One region of the Shewanella sp. MTB7 genome, then DNA from elsewhere that is predicted to be linked to it. Evidence: predicted binding sites of a transcription regulator. Region 1 holds the regulator's gene; the other holds the start of a gene.

Region 1 (5,774 bases):
AACTGAAGTATATGAAGTGTATGGTAGGTCTTTTAGCAATTTAAGATACAGATCCAGTTGCTTTTCAAGCTGAGTTCTTTCTAAAGCATTCTGCTCAGAGGCTAACAAAACTAAGCTGGTCAGGGTCACTGAACTCACTGCTGCTGCATCGTTAATATTGGTCATCACTTGATTCGCAAGCGTGTTCACCACTGGTGTCAACCAAGTTGGTCTCTGCTCAGGATCGTTAGCGATCTCTTCACGCCAACCAGGAACCTGTTCATTGAGAAAGTTATGTAATGTGATCGGTTTGCCAAAGTTGACATAGCCTTGGCCAAAATTACCCAGCTTGCGTAAAGCCCCAACAAGCTGCCAAACAGACTCTTTCTTTTTCTTCTTACCACTTAACTCTTTATGGTAGGTTGCCACTTCCATCACATGATCATAACCAAGATAGACTGGCACAAGTGTTACAGGGCGTTCCATACCGCGCAGCACACTATTCAGTGTCATAGCGATCATCCCGGTCTTAGGAGCAAGTAGGCGTCCAGTGCGAGAACGACCACCTTCGGTGAAGTACTCAACCGAATAGCCTTTTGTAAATAGTTGATCCAAATATTCACGGAAAACAGCGGTATACAACTTGTTCCCCCTAAAACTACGACGAATGAAGAATGCACCACCTCGACGGAACATAGGACCTGCAGGCCAGAAATTTAGGTTAATACCGGCAGCGATGTGCGGCGGCACCATACCTTGATAATAGAGAATATAAGAGAGCAGCAGGTAATCCATATGGCTACGGTGACAAGGAACATAGATGATTTCATGACCATCATGGTGCAACTGCCTGATCTGCTCAGCACCTTTGATATTGATCCCTTTATACAGCTTATTCCATAACCAGGTTAGAAAACGTTCTGCAATACGCACTAGACTGTCTGAATAGTCCGCCGCTATTTCATCAAGATACTCCATCGCTTTTGATCTAGCTTCAACTTCGGAGATCTTCTTGCTGGCAGCTTCCTCTTGGATCGCTTTCTTTAAGGTGTCAGAGTTAATCAAGGCATGAAAAAGTGCTTGCCTCTTAGGTAAAACCGGGCCTGTCATCACTTTACGCTGACGACTAAAATGCACTCGTGCTACCCGCGCAAGTTTTTGAGCAATACGTTTGTCTGTGCCATGTTCATCGGCCATATAACGGATCGACACAGAGTTAGAAAACTGTACAAAGTTATGTCGACCTAAAAATAAGATCATCAAGCATTTACGCAACCAGGTTGGATTTTCACGTTCAAGCACCGCGGCTTTCATGGTGTCATCTTCTTTACCCGGCGTTCTTCCCCAATAAAGACTCACTGGTACGAGTTGTATATCCAGATCTGGGCTATTTTTATGCGCCTTTAATAGACCCATAAAACTGCTCATAAAGAATTCGTTACTCTTCCTTTTACCCATTAGAGGCTTAGCCCCTTCTAAGCAAACGACTCTTGGAGTCGATTCCCCCTCAACCACAAGCGGATCATAAGGACTAGGCAAACCTAACTCACCGGTGATCTCACTGAGCGCAGCGATATCACTTAGAGATTCAGTTTTCATAACGTAAACCAAGGGCTTTTCAGGATCTAAATTAAGATCTTTAAAAGGTTCATGAGGCACGACAATAGTGTGCACCAACTTTTTCTGAAGCCAGCGTAGTGATTTAAACCAAAGAGAGTCTTGTTTGGACATTATTCTTATGCAATGTGTTTTATTTAATAACTGCATAGAGTACCAGATATTGAATAATTCCACCAAAATTAGCTAGCCCTATATCTGAGTGCCAACTGAAGTTATGTATATATGAGTTCCATATTGATGATTGATGACTTCACGGCTTTCATACAGCAGTCCCTGAATATACCCAAGCTACTTAGAAATGCAGGATTCAGTGAGAACTTAATGTGCTTTAGGCAAGATATTGATTGTTGGTAATGGTTGTTCCCTTGGCAAAATCAATAACGCAGAATAAAGTGCACTCTAGATTACAATAGTAACCCATCAACGAAAGCTTTGCGCAAGCCCACTTCGTTGTTGCATCAGCCTAAATAAAGAGTAAAAAGAAAGAGAAAAATAGATAAAATGTGGTTAATACTTGCACTGCACAAGATACTGTATATACTGACAGTTACTGTATAGAAAGACAGGATCACCCATGAGACCATTGACACCACGACAAGCTGAAATTCTTGAACTAATTAAGTGCAATATTGCCGAGACAGGTATGCCTCCTACCCGTGCAGAGATTGCCAAACGTTTGGGTTTTAAAAGCGCCAACGCCGCAGAGGAACATCTAAAGGCCTTAGCTAAGAAAGGCTGTATTGAGATTATTCCTGGCACATCTCGTGGTATCAGGTTAACTCAGGTAGAAGAACCCGGTCTACCTTTGATAGGGCAAGTCGCCGCTGGTGAGCCTATTTTAGCCCAAGAGCATGTAGAGCAGCACTACCAAGTTGATCCAAACATGTTCCACCCCAGTGCTGACTTTCTACTTAGGGTACGTGGTGATAGCATGAAAAACATCGGTATCCTAGAAGGCGATCTTCTTGCCGTTCACAAATCTACTCAGGCAAGAAACGGTCAAATCGTTGTTGCTCGAGTTGAAGATGATGTCACCGTTAAACGTTTCGAGAAAAAGGGCAACACTGTTTATCTTCACGCTGAAAATGAAGATTATAAACCGATAGTCGTTGATCTCACTAACCAAAGCCTAAATATCGAAGGATTGGCAGTCGGTGTTATCCGCAACGGAGGTTGGCAATGAATAGATTAATCGGTAACGGTCCTAGACACCCTGGACTATGGTTAGATCACGAAAATCAGTATTCGAATCAGTTACGATCAAGCACTATTTCGACGGTGGCAACCCACACCCATGGACGCGATGAGTTACGACAGGTAAGTGCTCAACTTGCCACATTAAGTCTCCAAGGACAGTGGATCGTGTTAATCAGCCCACCAAATATTGGTTACAAACAGGTGTTAGCAGAAGCAGGAGTTAGGATGAACCGAGTCCTACTCGTCCATGCCAAAGATGAAGTCGAAACACTCTGGGCGATGGAAAAAGCACTAACAAGCGGCACATCAAGTGCAGTACTGTGTTGGACTCAATCTTTAGATGCACGTGATAGTCGCCGCCTGCAAATTGTTGCTAAAAGTGCCAGAGCTTTAGGTATTGTGATTGAAGATGCTAATGCCGGTTTGCAAATAGAAGCGCATAACCACGTACTCGATTCCACTATAAAACCAAGTTTGTTCGGCTCTGTTCACTAAATACAGCCAATAAATAATAAGCTAATAAACTGACTTCAAGCCCCTTATTGGGGCTTTTTTGTATCGAATTATTTTTAAAATAAAGAAAAAGTGATCTTGATCAATATTTCAACACCAAGTAGGTTAGAGATATAACAACGATAATTTGTTATATCCAAACGATTTAGTCGTCTGCAAAGTAAATCAATTCACAGTGATATAACTGCATTGTTTTGCCTAGATGAAATCGGATCAGATATAGCCAGTAGTTGGTACAAATGTGGTTATCCTGGCAGCAAACAACAAGACTGCTTACTTTTTACAATAAAAAAGTAAAACCACTAATGTACTTTGAAGTCATCGTTGCTTTGTTGGGAACTTGAAGAGTTTGCATAGAGCAGAGACTTACTGTGTGACTCTTCTTTGTCTTATATTTTGACAGAGGAGAAGTCTAGTGAAGAAAGTGTTGTATTGTTTTTTGGCGTTGCTGTTTACGCCATCCATGTTGGCATCAGAGATGCCCTTGAATATGACTCAAGGGGTCACCGATATCAGTGGTCAGGTTTATAACCTCCACATGATTATCCTATATATCTGCTGCGCCATCGGGTTCCTGGTTTTTGGTGTCATGATCTACTCCATGATCAACCACAGAAAATCCAAGGGAGCGATTGCCTCCAATTTTCATGAAAGTACAAAAGTCGAAATAGCGTGGACAATTATACCTTTCATCATCCTCATTTTAATGGCTATCCCTGCTACTAAAACATTGATTGCCATGGAAGACTCCTCCGATGCCGATATAACAATTAAGGTCACCGGATCCCAATGGAAATGGCATTACAGCTATTTCGATCAAGATATTGAATTTTACAGTTTACTCTCGACTCCAAGAGCACAGATTGAAGGAACGGAAGCTAAGGGAGTAAATTACCTCCTTGAAGTCGACAAGCCTTTAGTGCTGCCCATCAATAAAAAAGTACGTTTCTTGATGACCTCTGATGATGTTATCCACTCTTGGTGGGTACCCGCTTTCGCCGTCAAAAAAGATGCAAACCCAGGATTTATTAATGAAGCTTGGACTCGTATTGATAAGCCCGGTGTTTATCGCGGCCAATGTGCTGAGCTATGTGGTAAAGATCATGGCTTTATGCCCATTGTTGTTGAAGCTCTTACCGAAGCTGATTTTGATATTTGGTTAGCTGCACAGAAAAATGCAGCGAGTAATGCAGCCGCCGAAGCACAAGCCGCACTATCTCAAACCTTAAGCATGGAAGATCTCATGGCTCAAGGAGAACAAGTGTATATGGCTCGCTGTGCTGCATGTCACCAGCCCAACGGTGCAGGCCTACCTGGCGTGTTCCCTTCCCTTATTGGCAGTCCCATTATTAAAGGCGCTGTCTCTGGTCATCTCGATATGGTCTTAAATGGTAAACCTGGTACTGCTATGCAGGCATTTGCTAAACAGCTAACAGCAACAGAAATTGCCGCCGTAGTGACGTTTGAACGTAATGCTTGGGGCAATGATTCAGGTGATGCAGTTCAAGCATCGGATGTCAGCTCGGCGAGTTCAAGTGCTGCAGCGTCAAGCGAGTCAAACACCGACATTCCAGTGACCTTATCTGAGACAGAACCTGCTAATACAAGTGTGATTGGTGCTGTAATTGATGACGTTAAAGAAGATCTAGAAGAAGTTGATTTGTCAGACTTAACCATGAATGAGCTTATGACTCTAGGTGAAAGAGTGTATATGACCAACTGTGTTGCTTGTCATCAAGCAGCAGGAACAGGCCTACCAGGTGCTTTCCCCTCATTAGTGAACAGTCCTGTCATTACTGGGACTGTAACGGGTCATCTTGACATGGTTATGAATGGCAAACCCGGCACTGCAATGCAGGCATTCGGAAAACAACTGACGGCGCAAGAGATTGCAGCCGTGATCACTTACGAACGAAACGCATGGGATAACAATACAGGCGATATGGTTCAGGCGGCTGATATTATTCAGCACGGCCAATAGGGGGGAGGCGCAATGACTAGTTTAACGCACGAAGAACATGACAAAGTTGAGCCAGAACTCAATGAAGCAGATCATCATGATGAACATCATGAACCACTACCAAGCGGTATCAAACGCTGGCTTTTTACGACTAACCACAAAGACATAGGCACACTCTACCTTTGGTTCAGCTTCATCATGTTCCTGACGGGTGGCGCTATGGCAATGGTTATTCGAGCTGAACTCTTTCAGCCCGGGTTGCAACTTATCGAGCCTAATTTTTTCAATCAGATGACCACGGTCCACGGGCTGATAATGGTATTTGGCGCGGTGATGCCCGCTTTCACCGGATTAGCTAACTGGCTAATTCCGATGATGATTGGCGCTCCAGATATGGCTCTTCCCAGAATGAATAACTGGAGTTTCTGGATTTTACCTTTTGCCTTTGCCATCTTATTGAGCTCGCTCTTTATGGAAGGTGGTGGACCCAACTTTGGTTGGACCT
Region 2 (5,774 bases), 730 kb from region 1:
AGGTTCGATAATGAAATAGGCTAGCGATGAGGTTGCTAATGTCCCTAATATCAGCATAAACCAATACCAGAGGGAACTTGAACGTAGCTGTAGATGAGTGATGCCTGGGAGATGGTTACGTGACAAATAAGGAATGGCGTAATACCAACTGGCAGGTTCTGATGCTATAACTAATGCCAGTGAACGCTTCTTATCATCTTGCTCCTGAAGAGTATCTAAAACATGCACTCTTGGGTCGCCGGATAAATTACGTGCTTGCCACAACCCCTTGATGATACTAACCATCAAGAACAACTGAATAGCCAGTAACACTGCAATGATGGGATAACGCAGCCAAGCAATAAATTCGAAATATGACGCCACTTCGACGGGAAAACTAAGTCGAGCCATCAAACTACTCAAGCTAAATATTAACAGCATCTTCCATAGTTTTTGCTCACTTATTTTGATGATACAAAACCAGTAGATGAGTGGGAGTAAGACAAAATAGAGAGCTGAAAAACCAATCAACAAGTGCTTGTTGTTGTCAGTCTCTAGGCTCTGGGGAAGAAAGTGGAAACCTAACCAATAACTGACTGCGGCACTTATTAAAAAGATAAGCCTGAACTTGACACTACGCCTCATAAAGGCTCCTTGCGAATACATGTTGACACTATGTTACATTAAATGTGTTCGCTAGCTAAGCATATATACAACCAGAGTGATGCAAGAGGAAGGTGAATAGAGGAGGAAAGGACATTGAACAAACTCAATATCCTTTGAAGCGCTAAAAACTAGATAATGTAATCAACACCAAGGGCGATAAACAGACTCAAACCCGCCCAATTGTTATTGAGAAAGGCTTTAAAACAGGGAGCGCGCTCGCGACCATAGATAAGTTTCTGTTGATATAAACTGAAACCAATAAAGGTGATAATGCCCAGAGCGTAAACCAGACCACGATCCGCAGCCCAACCCGCAGTAATAAAACACCCAAGTGCAGCCAACTGAAATAACGCAATGATCTGGCGATCATACTGACCAAAAAGAATCGCCGTCGACTTGATACCCACCTTTAGATCATCATCCCTATCGACCATGGCATACATGGTGTCGTACGCGACTGTCCAGCACCAGTTTGCAGCAAATAACCACCAAGCAGCGGCAGGTATCTCACCCGTTTGTGCCGCATAAGCCATAGGGATAGACCAGCTCCAAACGACACCGAGAAACATCTGCGGCATATTAGTGAAGCGTTTAGTGAAGGGATAGATAATAGTCAATATTATCCCCACAAAGGAGAGTTTTACCACTAAAGGATTAAGCATCAGAACCAGGCTAAAGGCTAACAGCCCCATAACCACAAACAGAATCAACGCCTCTTTAACTGACACTTCACCACTGGCTAATGGTCGAGATTTAGTGCGTTCTACATGTGAGTCAAGAGAGCGGTCCGCGTAGTCATTGATAATGCAACCACAGGCTCGCATCACAACTACGCCAATAATAAAAATAACTAACACCTTAAGATCCGGCATACCACCGGCAGCGAGCACGAGTGCCATCAAGCAGGGCCACATCAAGAGCAAAGTGCCAATAGGTCGATCCAATCGAGCTAAACGCAAATAGGCGTCTAATTTATCCTTAACATTCATCTAGGCTCTCCTAAAAATCACTCCAGCCTCTATATCCAAGCCACTTAAAAGTGCTCGTTTGGCTATAAATCTTCTCACATCGATATACCCAAGCCACTTCAATATGCAGGATTCAGCATGTCGAGAAGTGACAGAGTTCATGGCATGAAATTGCTGGACTAGTTATTCTCGGCTCAGGCACCCTGCTTCGCCCTATCTTCTGCATCCACGCAGTCGTAATTCAATATTTCATAACACAGAAAAATGTTGCTTCTCGCCTTGCCCTTCGGGAACTCCCGTAGAATATCTACACTGTGTTAGTGATATCGACAAGGGAAGAACCATTCCCTCAATCACTGCCTTGTTCAACTATCCTACGAGAACACTGAAACGAGCATTCTGAGGTCGTTTGTGGATAGATGTCAGCCATAAGCATTATGACTGACATCTATCCACTTGCAATCGCTATTTAGCAGGTTTCAAGTTTCGCATAAGCGACGACGAGCCACTTGCTACCCACATCTAAAAAGTTAACTTGCACTCGACCCTGAGCACCACTTCCTTCAGTGCCAGTGACCTTACCTTGACCAAATTTAGGGTGCATAACGCCTTGGCCTAACTTAAAACCAGTGTCATTAACAACTGTTGTTCGAGTAGGTGTAGGTTTAACTCGCACAGGCGCTTTCACTTGAGTTTTTAAGCGGATCTCCTCGGCATGCTCAGTCGGGATCTCCTTGATAAAGCGTGATGGACTTGCAAAGTTTTCACGACCATAGATACGACGAGTCTCAGCGTAGGTAATGTAAAGCTTCTCCATCGCACGTGTCATGCCCACATAGCAGAGACGACGCTCTTCATCAAGCCTGTCGCCCTCATCCATTGCCATTTGACTCGGGAATAACCCCTCTTCAACACCAGACATAAAGACCACGGGGAACTCGAGTCCTTTGGCTGAATGTAAGGTCATTAACTGCACTGCATCAGTAAAGGCATCAGCCTGACCTTCTCCAGCCTCTAACGCTGCATGAGATAAAAAGGCATTAAGCTCACCCATATCTTCACTCTCTTCGGGTAAGATAAAAGTGCGTGCGGCGGTCACTAGTTCGTCAAGGTTTTCAACACGTGAACGAGCCTTCTCGCCCTTTTCTGTTTCATACATCACTTTGAGCCCAGAGACACGAATCACATGGTCGGTGGTGTTATGTAAGCTCATCTCTGCAGTATCTTGCTGCATCTCAACAATTAGATCTAAAAAGCCATTAACTGCATTTGCAGCACGGCCGTTAAGTAATTTCTCTTCAATCGCTCGTACACAGGTCTGCCACAACGTCAGCTCTTGTTGACGTGCTGTGGAACGAAGAATATCTAAGGTTCGGCCGCCGATACCGCGAGGAGGCGTGTTAACCACACGTTCGAATGCAGCGTCATCATCTTTGTTATTGATAAGACGCATATAACTCATTGCATCTTTAATCTCTTGACGATCGAAGAAACGCAAGCCACCATAAATTCGGTAAGCTAAGCCCTTATGCAGCAGCGCTTCCTCCAATACACGAGATTGTGCATTAGAACGGTATAGAATCGCACACTTACTGAGATCTCCGCCCATATCGTGCCAATCACTGATACGGCCAACAATAAAGCGAGCCTCATCCATCTCGTTAAAGGCGCAATAAATGGAGATACGTTCGCCATCTTTATCCTCAGTCCACAGCTTCTTGCCCAATCGCTCAGGATTATTAGCAATAACCGCGTTCGATGCCTTGAGGATATGCCCGGTAGAACGGTAGTTTTGTTCTAATCGAATAGTACTGGCTTTCGGGAAGTCTTCGAGGAACTTGTGCAAGTTCTCAACTTGAGCGCCACGCCAACCGTAAATGGACTGATCATCATCACCAACAATCATCACATTGGCAGTATCACCTGCTAACATACGGATCCAAGCATACTGAATCGCGTTGGTATCCTGAAACTCATCGACCAAGATATTTTTAAATCTATCTTGATAATGCTTAAGCACATGAGGCTTATTCAGCCAAAGCTCATGGGCACGCAGTAAGATCTCAGCAAAGTCCACCAAACCAGCGCGATCGCATGACTCTTGGTAAACCTGATAAATTTGCAACAAAGTCTGCTCAATAGGGAAACCACCTGCATCAATATGCTTAGGACGTAATCCCTGATCTTTCTTACCATTAATATAGCCTTGAGCCTGACGAGGCGGATACTGCTTCTCATCAAGGTTAAGACTTTTAAGAATACGTTTGATTAGCCTTAGCTGATCGTCAGAATCGATGATTTGAAATGTTTGCGGCAGATTGACATCTTGATAGTGAGTACGTAGAAGACGGTGAGCCAAACCGTGGAAAGTACCGATCCACATGCGACTCATATTGCTACCGCTGACTTTTTCCACGCGCTCGCGCATCTCTGCGGCCGCTTTATTGGTAAAAGTTACCGCAATAATAGAGTAAGGACTTTGCTGTTCCTCTTGCATCAGCCAGGCAATTCTGTGGGTTAATACCCGAGTCTTACCACTGCCTGCGCCCGCCAACACCAACATACTGGATTGCGGTGCCCCTACGGCTTCGCGTTGTTTATCATTCAGGCCGTCTAGTAAAGAAGATGCGTCCATTATTGCCTCCAAAAAATCGAGGAAACAGTATAGCACAAGGTCGATACTAAGCATCTGCTAGGAGTAAAGACGTTAGCAAACCAAAAGTAGGCTAATGCGTAAATATAAAAGCTCAATCAAGACCCATGATCCTGATTGAGCTTACAAGATTCACTCAGTACTGCCATCGGACTTAGTCCGATGGCAGTTCAGCGTTGTGATAGACATTTTGTACATCATCACAATCTTCAAGCGCTGCTAAAAACTTTTCAAACTGCTCGATCACTTCAGGATCGCTAACCTCTGTCATAGTCTGAGGAATGAAAGTGATCTCTTCGACTTCAAATTCAACTTCAGGATCTGCTTCTGTTAATGCTGTTTTAGTCTTGTAAAACTCTGTGTGCGGTGCATATACACTGATCATACCATCTTCGAGTTCAACATCAGTCACATCGACATCAGCCATCATTAGCATCTCTAGCACTCCATCTTCATCTTCACCCTTAAAGACAAAAATAGCTTGATGCTCGAACATATGGCCAACAGTACCTGGGCCACCAAGCTTAGCATCGTTCTTTACGAATGCTTGGCGAACTTCAGTAAAGGTACGCTTAACATTATCAGTTAGGCAATCGACAATAACCATGCAACCACCAGGACCGAAACCTTCATAACGTGCAGTCTCATAATCCTCACCACCACCACCTCTGGCTTTCTCGATGGCACGTTCAATAACATGAGCAGGAACCTGATCTTTCTTAGCTTTAGCAATTAAATGACGTAGTGAAAGGTTACCGTCAGGATCGAAACCACCACTTTTAGCGCAAACATAGATCTCTTTACCATAGCGAGAGTAAATTCTAGTCTTCTGTCCCGCCGTTTTGGCCATAGATTCTTTCTTGTTTTGGTATGCTCTTCCCATCTCACTCTTTCTCATTAATACTAAAAAATTGACTGCAATATTAGCAGCTTTATCAGCATTATTTGCACACAAGCACTTTTTAATTTAATAAAATTTGATTTTGCTTAGTAAAAACTCATTTTAATCGACTAAAGCCCACCACTGCCCATAGTCAGTATTTCGACTCATCGCGGCGATGCACATTAAGCCTTTCCAACATGCTTCCGCCGTGACAGTGCTTAACAGCAGCAAGATCTAAGTCGTATTATTGATCTCACGCTTAACAAACACTCTGCCCAGATCTCAGCTTTTTACTAATCAATGTTTTTAGCGATAGCATAGTAGTGGTAAACTAAATTTTTATGCCTTAGGGAAAAATATGCAGTGGAGTGATTTGTCGTTTAAACAACTCAGTCTTGATGAGCTATATGACGTATTAAAACTGAGAATCGACGTTTTTATTGTTGAACAAAATTGTCCCTACCCAGAACTGGACGACAAAGATAGGCACCCCGAAACTCGCCACCTTATTGGTAGAGATCCCCAGGGCGAAATAGTTGCTTATGCACGCGTACTCGCTCCTGGGGTAAGTTATCCAGATTCGAGTATCGGTCGCGTTCTGGTTGCCGAGAAGGCCAGAGGGGGC

Evidence for each region. The regulator LexA, encoded in region 1, represses DNA repair genes until DNA is damaged. The targets are predictions, from matches to a motif close to TACTGTATNNNNATACAGTA.
Region 2: a site for LexA is predicted at 4,378-4,397, ahead of uvrD (DNA helicase II). Genes of this name have one in related genera too.

The regions. Positions count from the first base shown of each region.
Region 1 is NZ_CP085636.1:344,253-350,026, reverse strand. It holds gene plsB (glycerol-3-phosphate 1-O-acyltransferase PlsB) at 1-1,710, opposite strand, end outside; gene lexA (transcriptional repressor LexA) at 2,174-2,782, shown strand; gene HWQ47_RS01530 (cell division inhibitor SulA) at 2,779-3,291, shown strand; gene coxB (cytochrome c oxidase subunit II) at 3,725-5,290, shown strand; gene ctaD (cytochrome c oxidase subunit I) at 5,303-5,774, shown strand, end outside.
Region 2 is NZ_CP085636.1:5,985,425-5,991,198, forward strand. It holds gene HWQ47_RS26035 (hypothetical protein) at 1-624, opposite strand, end outside; gene ubiA (4-hydroxybenzoate octaprenyltransferase) at 774-1,634, opposite strand; gene uvrD (DNA helicase II) at 2,083-4,248, opposite strand; gene HWQ47_RS26050 (YebC/PmpR family DNA-binding transcriptional regulator) at 4,421-5,149, opposite strand; gene HWQ47_RS26055 (GNAT family N-acetyltransferase) at 5,508-5,774, shown strand, end outside.